Regions from separate parts of the Streptococcus iners subsp. hyiners genome, predicted to be linked through region 1. Evidence: predicted binding sites of a transcription regulator. Region 1 holds the regulator's gene; each other region holds the start of a gene.
What was found. Region 1 encodes NrdR, which represses ribonucleotide reductase genes. Its sites were predicted from a motif close to ACACNATATATNGTGT; they were not measured.

Region 1 (4,974 bases):
CTTTCAAGTGTAAATCACGAGCCAGATAGCGAATCCGCTCCATAACCCGTTTGGCCTGCCAGGTTTCATCACCAGACTTACCAGATGCGAAATGACGCTCCAAATCATCAAAGGAGAAATTGGAGGTAAAGAAGGTCGGCAGATTTTCCTGCATGCGGTATTGCAGAATGACCTGCAGCACATCGTCACGCACCCACGGACTATGTTGCTCCGCTCCGATGTCATCTAGCACCAAGACCTGAGCTATCTTGATTTCATCAATCCGCTCCTTAACAGAGCCATCTTTGATGGCATTTTTTATGTCTACCACAAAGGTTGGATAATGGAGCATGGTGGTTGACTGAAGATGAGTTTTGGATAACAAATTGGCTAAATAAGCCATCAAATAACTTTTTCCAATACCGAAATTACCATATATGTAAAGACCTTTTGGCTTTTCCTCAAAGCGTTTGACAAAATCCGCAATAGCTAGCATGACTTCCACACGATTTTCATCGCTCTTATCAATATCCGCCACGGTTACATTTTTCAAACTTGCTGGCATATTGATGAGCTGGATGCGGTTCTTGATAGCTTCCAAACGACGGTATTCGACCAATTCCTCTGTCTCAAGATAGGAAACATCCGCATAGCCCTCATTCATGACCAAAACTGGTTGATACCCCTTAGCAATATAGGCTTGGTCTTGCTTGACAAAGAGGTCGCGCTGGCTGATATATTCCAAAAACTTTGAAATGGACAGAGTAATTTCCTGCTGGGTCAAGCCTTCTTTTTTGATAAAAGCAGCGACTTCAGGATCACTCACAATCTCCTGATAGAGTTGCTGATATGATTTTGGACTTGGATTGGTTGCCTGCGACAGCCTGTCTTGTACTGATTTCATCAGCTACCTCCTTTGTTTTCCATTTCTTCTAATTCACGATAAAGGGCAGCCAGCTTGGCTTGACCTTCTTGCGTTTGTTCTTGCTGAACCTCTTCCTTACTCCAGTCAGGCACATTGGTTTTGGTTTCTGGCTTGGGTTTACTCTGTGCTTGACCTGTCTTCAACTCTCTTAGATAAAGAATAGCGGCCTCAGCACTAGCAATTCCCTTGTAGGAAAAATCATTACCCAGCTTCATGGCATATTTTTCATTTAGATTGGCCGAGTCCACCTTGTTAAAAGTATAGAGGACCAAGACATTGATAACTTCGTCAAGCAAGCCCAAGTTTGCCAGATCTTTCAAGCACTTTCTCTCTGTATCAGTCGGGACCGCCTTACGTTGCTCCTTGATAAAAGCGAGCAAAGCCGAACTTGACTTAGCTTTTGCCTCTCGAACAATGGCCTGTTCCTGAGGACTTAAATGACCTGCAGGCACCTGTTTAGCCTGACGTGACTGCTGCAAGCGCTTGGTAGATAGGGTAAAACCAATCGCCGTTGCCTTTGCCTGACGATAGGTTTCCAACCAAGTCCACCCTGCCTGCTCTGCTATGTGACTAAGAGCAATAATGTCCTCTGCTTCATCTTGAAAAAGAAGCTTGTCTTTTGCCATCAAGGCCTTGAAGGCAGACCAGTCAAAATCATGTTTGGGTTCAAACCTCCCCTCAATCTGACCAGTAAGCGTAAAGACCTGAGAGAAGGTCTTGGATACATTCTTTTCTTGAGGAGGTCTGGAACCCTGTAAGCCTTCTACACTGGCTTCACCTATTCGTTGTGCCAATAGCTGTTTGTATAGGGGCTTGTCCAAAAATTGTTTGACCGTCAGTGGTGGCAACAAGACCAAGCCTGTCAACTCATCTGCCCGATAGACTTGTAGCAATTCCATGGCAGATAAGAGATCCAAGGCCTGCTCCAAGCGCTTCATACCGAAATCCATATGATTGAGGATTGTCGCCCACTTGTAACGCCCCTGCCCCTGATCCGAGAAACTATAGAGGTAGTAGTAAAGGGCTAGGGCATCAAAACTGATGATGGGTTGATAGCACTGGCTTAAACTGATAATGTCTGGTGTAAAAGGACTGGTCTTTATGTAGGTAAATAAATCATTTGGCTTCATGAGCAGCACCTGACTTTACTTTACTACCCTTAGAAATCATCTGCTTGAGCAGATTTTCCAACTCTTCCACATCCTTAAAGGAACGATAGACAGAGGCAAAACGCACATAGGTGATTTCATCCAACTCCACCAATTCGTCCATGACAAAATTACCAATGACATCACTTTCAACCTCGCCATCACTCTGAGAACGAACCTTCTGCTCAATCCGGTTGACAACTTCGTCTATATCACTAGTTGAAACTGGACGTTTTTGTGCTGAACGAATGATACCATTGAAAATCTTTTCACGGGAAAATTGCTCCCTAGTCCCGTCCTTCTTCACAACGACGAGGGTTTTTTCTTCAACACGTTCATAGGTGGTAAAACGTTGACCACATTGATCGCAAGAACGACGGCGACGGATGGTGTTGCCATCTTCAGCCTGACGACTATCAATAACACTTGATTTCAAACTTTGACATTTTGGACAACGCATACTCTCACTCCTACAACTTCTTTATCACTTCAGTATAGCATAAAAACAGCAAAAATAAAAGAAAGCGAGAAAACCCACTTTCTATTTTTAACCATTGTTAACCGAGTTTCATATCCCCTTGCTTCTTCAAGCGACTGGCAACCCATTCACGAACCAGACGGTAAATAACCGCAAAGATAGGTGTAAAGAAGACCATACCAAGCAAGCCAAACAAATTTCCACCAATCAAGGCTGCAGCAAGGGTAAAGAGAGTCGGAAGTCCTACCGATTGTCCAACCACACGCGGATAGATAACATTCCCCTCAATCAACTGGATAATCTGGAAGAGAGCAATAGACCAAAGTGCCAAGAGGGGATTTTGCACCGCCACAAATAAGGCACTAATCAGACAGGCGGTAAAGGGACCAATGTAAGGCACAAAGGATAAAACACCTGCCAAAATTCCTGCCATGCTGGCATAAGGAATTCCTGAGAGAGAATAACTCACAAATACGAGAGTACCGATAATACAGGCTTCTACGATTTGGCTCATTAGGAATTTATCATAAGTATCAACAATGACTTCTCCAATATAACTAATCACTCGAACAGTTTTTGTCGGCAGTATCGCTTGTAGGAATTTACCTGTCATAGCTTGCAGATGTTCCTTGCTTCCAAGTATTGCCAAGGTAAAGAAGAAGGCCATCACAAGCGTCATGGTATTGGAAAAAATACCAGTGACATTTGATACTAAACCTGATAAGACTGGCGTTACCAAATTGGAAATAAAGGTTAGATTTTTCAATTGGTCCAGCATACCTGCAATTTGCTCACCCAACTGACCAGCCAAAAGTCCATTTTTTTCCAGGAAGCTTGTAAGGGCATTGACCGATTTAGGAATTGCTGTGCTACTCACCGTCACTAATTGCGACACCGTTGACATCAAGGTAGGAAGAACAATCAACACCAACCCAGTAACAATTAAAGCAAAACCAATCAACACTCCAACAATAGCCAAGGAACGTTTGGATTTATTCAAAAAAGAAACCTTCTCTATCTGATCCTCTATTTTTTTCATAGGCACATTTAAAATAAAGGCAATGATACTCCCTATAAAGAGAGAATTCATGCTTCCCAACAAAATCTGAACTGCCTTGTATATCGTATCCCAATTCAATACAGCTAAGAGGGTAGCTCCAGCCAACAAAATCAATAAAGCTTTTTCTTTAAACGACGAATTCATAATATCTCCAATTTTGTATGATTAGCATTCAGTTTATCATAGGAAGCAAAAAAAAGAAAGAGTTTCCCCTTTCTTAATCTCGCATGGCATAACCAACGCCACGAACTGTCTTGATGTAAGATGGTTTACCGGTAACATCTAATTTTCCACGTAAATAACGAATATATACATCTACTACATTAGTTTCCGATGTCGTTTCATATTTCCAAACTCGCTCTAGCAATTGTTCTCGGCTGACAGGTTCGGGGCTGTTCATCAGAGTTGCAAGCAAATCATATTCGCGTCTGGTCAGGTTAATCAACTCATCCCCACGAGTAACGGTTCGATTTTGAAAATCGACCTTTAGGTCACGATAGGCTGCTTGCAAAGGAACGTGCTTACAATTCTTATCAATAAAATCTCGCCCACGGAAGATGGCTGCAATTTGCTCAACCAAATCACTGATGACAAAGGGCTTGACGACATAAGAAACTGCGTATGAAAGCACTTCTTCTCCATATTTGGCAACATCAGCTGAATCAATGGCCACAATCAAGACACTAGCAGGCTTGATGGCCAACAATTCCCTTGACAATTCCTTACTAGACATATCAGAAAGCTGAAAGCTCATCAAAATCAAATCAAAATCCGTTTCATGAGCTAAGGAGAGGGCTTCTTTCCCTGTTGAGGCATAATCTACCAAATACTCCTTCTTCTGCAGCTCCATGGAAACAAAGTGCGAAAGATTGCGCTCTCTTCCGGCAATCAAAATTTTCTTAGCCATTATCTCTTTCATTGTTCTCTCTATCAATCAAATTAGCTAGCGACAAATTAGAAAGAAGGGCGCTCACACGCCCATTCTTTTATTTTGTTTCGCTATACCAATCGTAGTGGAAGACACCTTCTTTGTCTTTACGATTGTATGTGTGGGCACCGAAGTAGTCACGTTGTGCTTGGATTAGGTTAGCTGGCAAGTTTTCAGCACGGTAGCTATCAAAGTAGGTAATCGCTGCTGAGAAGGTTGGAACAGGTACACCTGCCTGAACTGCCAAGGCAACAACATCGCGAACAGCCTGTTGGTACTTAGCGGTCACATCAAGGAAGTATTCATCCAAGAGCAAGTTAGCCAAGTCTTCATCACGTCCATAAGCATCTGTAATTTTTTGCAAGAAACGAGCACGGATGATACAACCTGCACGCCAGATTTTAGCAATTTCACCAAATGGCAAGTTCCAGTTGTTTTCTTTAGAAGCTACACGCA
Region 2 (4,974 bases), 470 kb from region 1:
GCTGGGGCGGGGGACAGCCACCTACGATGGCATGGCTCTAGCCCAGTCTATCATCGAGTACATCCACGACAAGATTGGGGCCAAGACCCTCTTTGCTACCCACTACCACGAGCTGACCGAGCTAAGCCAGACCCTGTCAGGCCTTGAAAATGTCCATGTATCGACCTGGGAGGAGGACGGACAAGTCACCTTCCTCCACAAGATTGCCCCAGGCCCAGCTGACAAGTCCTACGGGATCCATGTGGCTAAGATTGCGGGAATGCCAGAGGAGTTATTGGAGCGGGCGGATAGGATTTTGCAGACACTTGAAAACCAAGCCCCTACTGCACCAGCTAACCCAGCTCCGTCAATTGTGGAAGAACCGTCTGGTCAAATTGACCTCTTTGCAGATACGCCTTCTCACCCAGTCCTCGATGAACTGGAAAAACTAGACATCTACAATATGACCCCGATGGAAGTCATGATGGCTGTGGCGGAGTTGAAGAAAAAAATATAAGACAATGAAAGTCAGGACAGTTGTTCTGGCTTTTTTGCCGTTTAGCTTAAGTAATCAACCATATAGCCAAAAGCCCTTGAAACCAGTAAAGAAATGGTGTTTAATAGGGGCAGAAAGAGAAAGGAGAGAATATGAAAGTAAAACTAGCTATTTCACCAGAAATTTTGGAAGATTTGGTGACTATTGAAGCACAGGCTATGTCTGAGCAGGTTAGTCACTTGATGACCTATATTCAAAACTTGGATAAGCAGAGGTCCAGTCTAACCGTCAAAAAAGGGGAACAGGTTTATCTTGTGGAGCATGATGAGATTGTCAGACTCTACTTGGAAGATAAGATTTTACAGGTGGAAACATTAGAAACTACCTATACTTCCAACCTACGCTTGTATCAGGTCAAGGAAGATTTACCATCAAACTTCTTACAAATCTCCCAGTCGGAAATCATTCACATCAAGCAACTGGACCACCTCAAGCTGACCGCCAACGGTCTGGTCAAACTGGTCATGAAGAATGGGTCGGTTACCTACTCATCCCGTCGCTATCTAAAAGTTATCAAAGAAAGGTTAGGACTATGAAAAAATACATCTTATCAGCTAGTTTAGGCATTGCCATCGGAACCATTATCTCCATCGTCACATCAGCCGTCTTCGGACAGGGAATCTACCTTCCTCTCAATCCCTTTTCAACCATGGGTGCTTACTATGTAGAGCATTTTAATCAACCTACAGTTATGTTGATTTGTGTAGCCATTTGGGCGACAATCGGTCTCTTGTTTCAGCTGGCAGACAAAATTTTTGAACAAGACTGGAGCCTTCTACGAATGACGGCAACGCATTTTGCTATCACGGTTTTAGGTTTTACACCGCTGGGCATTTTGGCTGGTTGGTTTCCCGTGAAACTAGGGGCCCTTCTCTTTTTCTGGTTTATCTTTGTCTTGATCTACGCTTCTCTCTTTTTCCTAAACCATCGGAAAATGGAGCGGCAAATCAAGGACATCAACGGTCGTTTGTAGTATAATAGCACTATCATTTTGTTGGAGTGTTTTATGAAAATTATACTGACGATTGTCTATAGCTTGGGAGTGGTGTGGAATATCCTCTTTCTTGCGGTGAATGTTGGCAGAATTCCTGTCATCAACTTGCTTTGGCCTGCTGTGATTTTAGTGGCCTGTGCCATCAATTTGTACTTCTTATGGACCAGAAAACAAGAGTCAGATTAGGCTCTTGTTTTCATTTGTTTTTCAGAAACGAAGACTATATTTAGTGTAAATTTTCTATTTTTATATTTTTTGACACAAGATATTGATTTTTAATTTGTGAAATGTTACACTAATAGCAGTGAAAAATGGAGGCCAGTCAGATGAAGAAGCGAGAAAATGATGTAGAAAAACTGAATTTAGTCGTCTTGAAACGAGATGGTCGGACGGTGCCCTTTGATGAGCAAAAGATTTTTTCTGCTCTTTCACGGGCCAATCAGGAATTGGAACATCCTGTGTCAGAAGTAGGTTTGCAGCTGGTTTTGAAGGCAAGCTTGCAAGAGATTGGTCGTCGTTTTACAGATGACATTCAGATTTATGAAATTCAGACCATTGTAGAGCAGGAGTTGCTCAAGGCTCATTTGTATGACTTGGCAGAGCGGTATATCCAATACCGGACCCAGCGGGATTTTCGTCGTCATCAGGCGACCGATATTAACTTTGAAATCCATAAGCTGCTGAGCAAGGATCAGTCCTTGGTCAATGAAAATGCCAACAAGGATGCGGATGTTTTCAACACCCAGCGGGATTTGACGGCAGGTATCGTTGGTAAGTCTATCGGTCTCAAGCTCTTGCCTGCCCATGTGGCCAATGCCCACCAAAAAGGTGACATTCATTACCACGACTTAGATTACAGCCCTTATACCCCCATGACCAACTGTTGCTTGATTGATTTCAAGGGGATGTTGGCTCAGGGCTTTAAGATTGGGAATGCGGATGTGGAAAGTCCCAAGTCGATTCAGACGGCTACGGCACAGATTTCGCAGATTATTGCCAATGTGTCCTCGAGTCAGTACGGGGGCTGCTCGGCTGACCGTATCGATGAGGTTTTGGCTCCCTATGCTGAACTCAATTATCAGAAGCATTTGAAGGAAGCGAAAGAATGGGTCTTGCCAGACAAGCAGGAAGACTATGCCCGTGCCAAGACGCAAAAGGATATCTACGATGCCATGCAGTCCTTGGAGTATGAGATTAACACCCTTTTTACTTCCAATGGTCAAACGCCTTTTACTTCGTTGGGATTTGGTCTGGGAACCTCCTGGTTTGAACGGGAGATTCAAAAGGCCATTCTCAACATTCGTATCAAGGGTCTGGGACGCGAAGGTCGGACGGCCATTTTTCCCAAGCTGATTTTCACAGTTAAGCGAGGCTTGAACTTGGAGCCAACGTCACCCAACTACGACATCAAGCAGCTGGCGGTGGAATGTGCAACCAAGCGGATGTACCCAGATATGCTGTCTTATGACAAGATTGTTGAGTTGACGGGTTCCTTCAAAGTGCCAATGGGTTGCCGTTCCTTCTTACAAGGTTGGCAGGATGAAAACGGTCAGGATGTGACATCTGGTCGGATGAACTTGGGTGTTGTGACCGTCAATCTGCCACGGATTGCCCTCGAAAGTGGTGGCAGTCAGGAAAAATTCTGGGAAATCTTTGCAGAACGCATGGCCATTGCCAAGGATGCCTTGGTTTACCGTGTGGAGCGGGTCAAGGAGGCGACACCTGCCAATGCACCGATTTTGTATCAGTACGGGGCTTTTGGCAAGCGACTGGCCAAGACAGATATGGTGGATGAGGTTTTCAAACATCGCAGAGCGACCATTTCGTTGGGCTATATCGGACTTTATGAAGTAGCAGCAGTTTTCTACGGTGGTCACTGGGAGGACAATCCAGAAGCCAAGGAGTTCACGATTGCTATTATCAAACGAATGAAGGAATTGACAGATGCTTGGTCTGACCAATATGGTTATCATTTCTCTGTCTATTCAACCCCATCTGAAAGCCTGACGGACCGCTTCTGTCGAATGGATACGGACAAGTTTGGTTTGGTGGAAAATATCACCGACAAGCAGTATTACACCAATTCCTTCCACTATGATGTGCGGAAAAATCCCACTCCTTTTGAAAAACTGGATTTTGAAAAGGTCTATGTGGAGGCGGGTGCCAGCGGTGGCTTTATCCACTACTGCGAATATCCTGTCCTGCAACAAAATCCCAAGGCCCTGGAGGCTGTTTGGGACTATGCCTATGACCGTGTCGGTTATCTGGGGACCAATACCCCGATTGATCATTGCTACGCCTGTGATTTTGAGGGGGATTTCGAGCCAACGGAGCGTGGCTTCAAGTGTCCAAACTGTGGCAATAGCGACCCCAAAACAGTTGATGTTGTCAAGCGGACCTGTGGTTACCTAGGCAATCCGCAGGCCAGACCCATGGTCAATGGCCGCCACAAGGAAATTATTTCCCGTGTCAAACACATGAATGGGTCTAGTTTATAAAGAATGGACATGAGGGCTTCCGTGGTTTTGAGGAACTACGGAAGTTTGTTATAATAGGGAGAAAAATGTAATAGCTCTGCTATGTTCAAAAAAGGAGAAAACAATGGGAAAATACCAACTAGACGATAAGGGCAAGGCCTTGGTGGCACGCTATCACGAGAAGAATTCCAATGTGAAGCAGGACAAGAAGGCGCGTGTGCAGGAATTGCTCAAGCAAGCTAAGAATAAGAAGAAATAGTATGAATTTTACAGATATCAGCATTCTCCACACTAATGATATGCATTCTTACATGGAGAATTTTCCAAAGAAAGCCCAGCTGATTGCGGATATTCGAGCTCGAAATGAGCAAAAAGGTATTCCGACCTTTGTCTTTGATAGCGGGGATCTGTTTTCGGGCAATATCTTTTTCAATATGTACCGAGGGGTCAAGGAAATCGAGTTGATGAATCAAGTTGGTTGTCAGGCTATGACCTTGGGCAATCATGAGTTTGACCACGGAGATGAGTTGCTTAGTCGTTTGGATGACTATGCCCAGTTTCCAATTGTGTCCTCCAATCTCCGCTACCGTGACGAGGAGGCGGCTGATGAATTGGTGCCGCTTGAGGATGTCCTTGAATTTGATATAAATGGGAAAAGCCTCTATGTCCTCGGTTTGACTACCTTGGAAACCCAGGAGGTTGCGTCACCGTCGGAGAATGTGATTTTTGAAGACCATAAACAAGCTCTACGACGACTGGTGGACCAGATTATGAAGGCCAATCCACAGGCTCATTTGGTCGTGCTCAGTCACCTGGGCTACGATGAAGATCTTGCCCTGGCCAAGGATTTCCCTGAGCTTAACGTGATTTTGGGTGGGCATACCCACACGATTTTGAGAGAACCAAGTCAGGTGGGCAGCGTCAGCATTTGCCAGGCAGGTCAATACGGTCGTTTTGTCGGTCATCTA
Region 3 (4,974 bases), 870 kb from region 1:
AGTTGCACTCATAGAGAACTCATCCAAGCCCATTCCGACAAGAAGTGGAACAGCTTGTTGGTCACCAGCCATCTCACCACACATACCAGCCCATTTGCCTTCTGCGTGTGCAGCCTTGATAACGTTGTTGATCAAGCGAAGAATAGATGGGTTGTAAGGTTGGTAGAGGTATGAAACTTGTTCATTCATACGGTCTGCTGCCATTGTGTACTGGATAAGGTCGTTTGTACCAATTGAGAAGAAGTCAACTTCTTTAGCAAATTGGTCAGCAATCATTGCTGCTGCAGGGATTTCAATCATGATACCCACTTGGATATCATCTGCAACTGCAACACCTTCAGCCAACAAGTTCGCTTTTTCTTCTTCAAGGATTGCTTTTGCTGCACGGAATTCTGTCAACAAGGCAACCATCGGGAACATGATACGAAGTTTACCATGTACTGATGAACGAAGAAGGGCACGCAACTGCGTACGGAACATTTGGTTACCAGTTTCAGAGATTGAGATACGAAGTGCACGGAATCCAAGGAATGGGTTCATTTCGTGTGGAAGGTCGAAGTAAGGAAGTTCCTTATCACCACCGATATCCATAGTACGAACCACAACTGGCTTGCCATTCATACCTTCCAATACTGCTTTATAAGCTTCATACTGCTCATCTTCAGTTGGGAAGTCTTGTGAGTCCATGTACAAGAACTCTGTACGGTAAAGACCAACTGCCTCAGCACCATTATCGTTTACACCTTCAACGTCTTTTGGTGTACCGATGTTAGCTGCCAATTCAAAGTGTTTGCCGTCAGCTGTCACTGTTTGAGCATCTTTCAAGAGTGCCCACTCAGCTTTTTGTTTAGCATAGGCTTCGCCAGCTGCCTTAAATTCTGCAATCACTTCTTCAGATGGGTTGATAACAACTTCACCTGTGATACCGTTAACAGCGAGGACATCACCATCTTTCACGATTTCAGTAATATTATTTGTACCCAATACAGCTGCAATCTCAAGTGTACGAGCCATGATAGCTGAGTGGCTTGTACGTCCACCGATGTTTGTTACAAAAGCTTTAACAAACTGTTTGTTCAATTGCGCTGTATCAGATGGTGTCAAGTCGTGTGCGATAACGATAGACTCTTCATCAATTGTCGCTGGGTTTGGCAAACGAACGCCAAGCAAGTGAGCAAGGACACGTTTAGCAACGTCGCGGATATCTGCTGCACGCTCTTGCATGTATGGGTTATCTTCCATACCTTCAAAGATAGCAATGAACATATCCGTTACTTCTTTCAAACCAGTTTCAGCATTTGTTTTCTTAGCACGGATAGTTTCCTTAATCTGACCAATCATTTCTGGGTCAGCAAGAACCATCAAGTGTGCATCAAATACGGCTGCGGCTTCTTCACCAAGGCTAGCTACTGCGTTCTCACGAATAACAGAAAGCTCGTTTTGAGAGGCTGCAAGAGCAGCATCCAAACGAGCCTCTTCTGCATTTGTATCTTCAACTGTAACAGTTTCGAAGGACAAATCTGGCTGAACGAGTAGATATGCCTTAGCAACGGCAACACCATCAGATGCTGCAATTCCTTTAAGCATTTCTGTCATCTTCTTATGCCAATCCTTCTTTTTCCATTGTTTCAGTGATAGCTGCGATTGCATCGTCAGCATCTGCACCTTCAGCAGAGATTGTTACATCAGCGCCTTGACCAACACCAAGACTCATAACACCCATGATAGATTTAAGGTTAACTGATTTTTCTTTGTAGTTCAACGTGATGTCTGAAGCGAATTTGCTAGCAGTTTGAACAAGCAAAGTTGCTGGACGTGCGTGGATACCTGTTTCTGCCACGATGTGGAAGTCTTTTGAAGCCATAGTTGGATTCTCCTTTATTTTTACAAAATTTTGAGTTATTTTTGATAACCCTTACAAAAAGCATTATATCACTTTTTGAAATCATTTTCAAGAATTTTTTGCGTTTCTTTCAGTAAAACTATTTTTTATGAGATTATAAAAGTCCTGAAAACATCTTGAAAGCTTAGTTTCAAAGGATTTATGCTATTTACACAAGATATGGTGTTTGTTCGTTTTTTGTCATACTATATTTTGTGATAGTTCTGGACTTCCTTCTTGACTTTGCTCCCAAAATCTTGTATGCTAGATTGGTATATTTATTTTAAAAAGGAGAAATTGAATGGTTACCATCTATTCAAAAAATAATTGTGTTCAATGTAAAATGAGTAAAAAATTTCTTGATGAGCACAATGTGGCCTACAAAGAAATCAATCTAGACGAGCAACCTGAATTTATCGGACATGTGAAAAGCCTTGGTTTTTCAGCAGCGCCAGTTATTGAAACTGAAAATGAAGTTTTCTCAGGTTTTCAGCCAACTAAATTGAAAGCCCTAGTCTAATCCCCTACCTCCCTGTTATATAGAAAGAGATTGCGATTATGAGTTTGAAAGAATTAGGCGATGTATCCTACTTCCGTTTAAATAACGAAATCAACCGTCCAGTCAATGGACAAATTCCTCTCCACAAGGATCTAGAAGCAGTTAAAGCTTTCTTTAATGAAAATGTCCTTCCAAATACTAAGAAATTTAATAGCATTTTAGACAAGATTGCCTACTTAGTAGAAGAAAATTATCTTGAAAAAGAATTTTTAGATCAGTATAGCCCAGAATTTATCATTAAAATCCATCAATTTTTAAAGGACCAAAACTTCCGCTTCAAGTCTTTCATGGCAGCCTACAAGTTCTACAACCAGTATGCCCTTAAAACCAACGACGGTGCCTACTACTTGGAGAGCATGGAAGACCGAGTTCTCTTCAACGCCTTGTATTTTGCAGAGGGCAATGAAGAATTAGCCTTGAATTTGGCCAACGAAATGATCCATTTGCGTTATCAGCCAGCTACTCCTTCCTTCCTCAACGCAGGTCGTGCTCGTCGTGGTGAGTTGGTGTCCTGTTTCCTCATCCAAGTCACAGACGACATGAACTCTATTGGACGTTCTATCAACTCTGCTCTGCAATTGTCCCGTATCGGTGGTGGCGTCGGCATCTCCCTCAGCAACTTGCGTGAGGCAGGCGCACCAATCAAGGGCTACGAGGGAGCTGCATCTGGTGTTGTCCCTGTTATGAAACTCTTTGAGGACAGCTTCTCCTACTCCAACCAACTTGGACAACGCCAAGGGGCTGGGGTTGTTTACCTAGATGTTTTCCACCCAGACATTATCGCCTTTCTTTCGACCAAGAAGGAAAATGCCGATGAGAAAGTGCGCGTGAAGACCTTGTCACTTGGAATCACTGTTCCTGATAAGTTCTATGAGTTGGCACGTAAAAATGAAGACATGTATCTCTTCAGCCCTTACTCTGTTGAATTGGAATATGGTGTGCCTTACAGCTACCTTGATATTACTGAAAAATACGACGAGTTGGTAGCAAACCCACGCATTCGTAAGACAAAAATCAAGGCACGTGACTTGGAAACAGAGATTTCTAAACTGCAACAAGAGTCTGGTTACCCTTATGTCATCAACATCGATACCGCCAACCGCAGCAATCCTGTTGACGGCAAGATTATCATGTCCAACCTCTGTTCAGAAATTCTACAAGTCCAAACACCTAGTGTCATTAACGATTCTCAGGAATACTTAACATTGGGTACAGATGTGTCATGTAACCTTGGTTCAACCAATATTGTCAACCTCATGAAGTCACCTGACTTTGGTCTTTCTGTCCGTACCATGACACGCGCTCTTACTTACGTAACTGACCATTCGCACATTTCTGCGGTACCTTCTATCGAGGCTGGAAATGAACGTGCGCATTCTATCGGTCTTGGTGCTATGGGACTTCACTCATACTTGGCACAAAACTTGATCGACTACGGATCAAAAACAGCTGTGGAATTTACCAACATCTACTTCATGCTCCTCAACTACTGGACCTTGGTAGAATCAAATAACATTGCCCGCGAACGCAAGGCGACCTTCCACAACTATGACAAATCAAAATACGCGGACGGTACTTATTTCGACAAGTATGTGACTGGAGATTACCAACCGCAATCTGACCGTGTCAAAGAACTCTTTGAAGGAATTTTCATTCCAAGCGGGCAAGACTGGGCTGAACTACGTGAGAAAGTCATGGCAGATGGTCTTTACCACCAAAACCGCCTAGCTGTTGCACCAAATGGATCTATTTCCTATATCAATGATGTCTCTGCTTCTATTCACCCAATCACACAACGGATTGAAGAACGCCAAGAGAAGAAAATCGGTAAAATCTACTATCCAGCAGCAGGTTTGGCAACCGAGACCATTCCATTCTACAAGTCTGCCTATGATATGGATATGCGCAAGGTCATCGATGTTTATGCTGCCGCAACAGAACACGTGGACCAAGGGTTGTCCCTCACTCTCTTCCTACGCAGTGAGCTTCCAAAAGCCCTTTACGAATGGAAAAAAGAGAACAAACAAACAACGCGTGACCTCTCTATCCTCCGTAACTACGCCTTCAACAAAGGTATCAAGTCAATCTACTACATCCGTACCTTTACCGATGACGGTGAAGAAGTCGGTGCAAACCAATGTGAAAGTTGTGTAATCTAACGTAGCAAGATTAGCTGTTGGCAAGCCAACTATCTAATCTAAGCCAACCGCTATGAGCGGATTAGCTAGCTACCTCACTAACTCCGAAACTGAAGAAATATCGTCTTCAGTTTCTGCGTGTCGTAAGACACTAATGCTAAAGCACCTAATGAATGAACGGTACTGACCATCTCGTCACTACCTAAGTGGCTTACTATCGTCATTTGGTTTTTCTTTTATTACTTCGTTAACTCGCCTTGCCTAACTCCAGTTATGCCTGCAGCTCGTTGCCTAGTACTAAAAGTAAACTAAAAGACTGTACCTCGAAAAGTCGTTAAGTTCGAACGACTTTTCTCAGGTCGTAACTTGCAAGGGTTTAGCTGTTGATCAATCAA

Region 2: nrdD (anaerobic ribonucleoside-triphosphate reductase) is a predicted target of NrdR. The motif match lies at 1,747-1,762, and genes of this name have one in related genera.
Region 3: nrdH (glutaredoxin-like protein NrdH) is a predicted target of NrdR. The motif match lies at 2,054-2,069, and genes of this name have one in related genera.

The regions. Positions count from the first base shown of each region.
Region 1 is NZ_CP118734.1:384,413-389,386, reverse strand. Features, by position in the region: gene dnaI (primosomal protein DnaI) at 1-883, opposite strand, end outside; gene PW220_RS02035 (replication initiation and membrane attachment family protein) at 883-2,034, opposite strand; gene nrdR (transcriptional regulator NrdR) at 2,021-2,512, opposite strand; gene PW220_RS02025 (AI-2E family transporter) at 2,610-3,734, opposite strand; gene PW220_RS02020 (response regulator transcription factor) at 3,808-4,497, opposite strand; gene gndA (NADP-dependent phosphogluconate dehydrogenase) at 4,577-4,974, opposite strand, start outside.
Region 2 is NZ_CP118734.1:1,972,076-1,977,049, reverse strand. Features, by position in the region: gene mutS (DNA mismatch repair protein MutS) at 1-496, shown strand, start outside; gene PW220_RS09935 (LytTR family DNA-binding domain-containing protein) at 628-1,071, shown strand; gene PW220_RS09930 (DUF3021 domain-containing protein) at 1,068-1,508, shown strand; gene PW220_RS09925 (hypothetical protein) at 1,542-1,715, shown strand; gene nrdD (anaerobic ribonucleoside-triphosphate reductase) at 1,856-4,027, shown strand; gene PW220_RS09915 (hypothetical protein) at 4,131-4,265, shown strand; gene PW220_RS09910 (bifunctional metallophosphatase/5'-nucleotidase) at 4,267-4,974, shown strand, end outside.
Region 3 is NZ_CP118734.1:1,257,863-1,262,836, forward strand. Features, by position in the region: gene ptsP (phosphoenolpyruvate--protein phosphotransferase) at 1-1,596, opposite strand, end outside; gene PW220_RS06310 (phosphocarrier protein HPr) at 1,601-1,864, opposite strand; gene nrdH (glutaredoxin-like protein NrdH) at 2,184-2,402, shown strand; gene nrdE (class 1b ribonucleoside-diphosphate reductase subunit alpha) at 2,441-4,600, shown strand.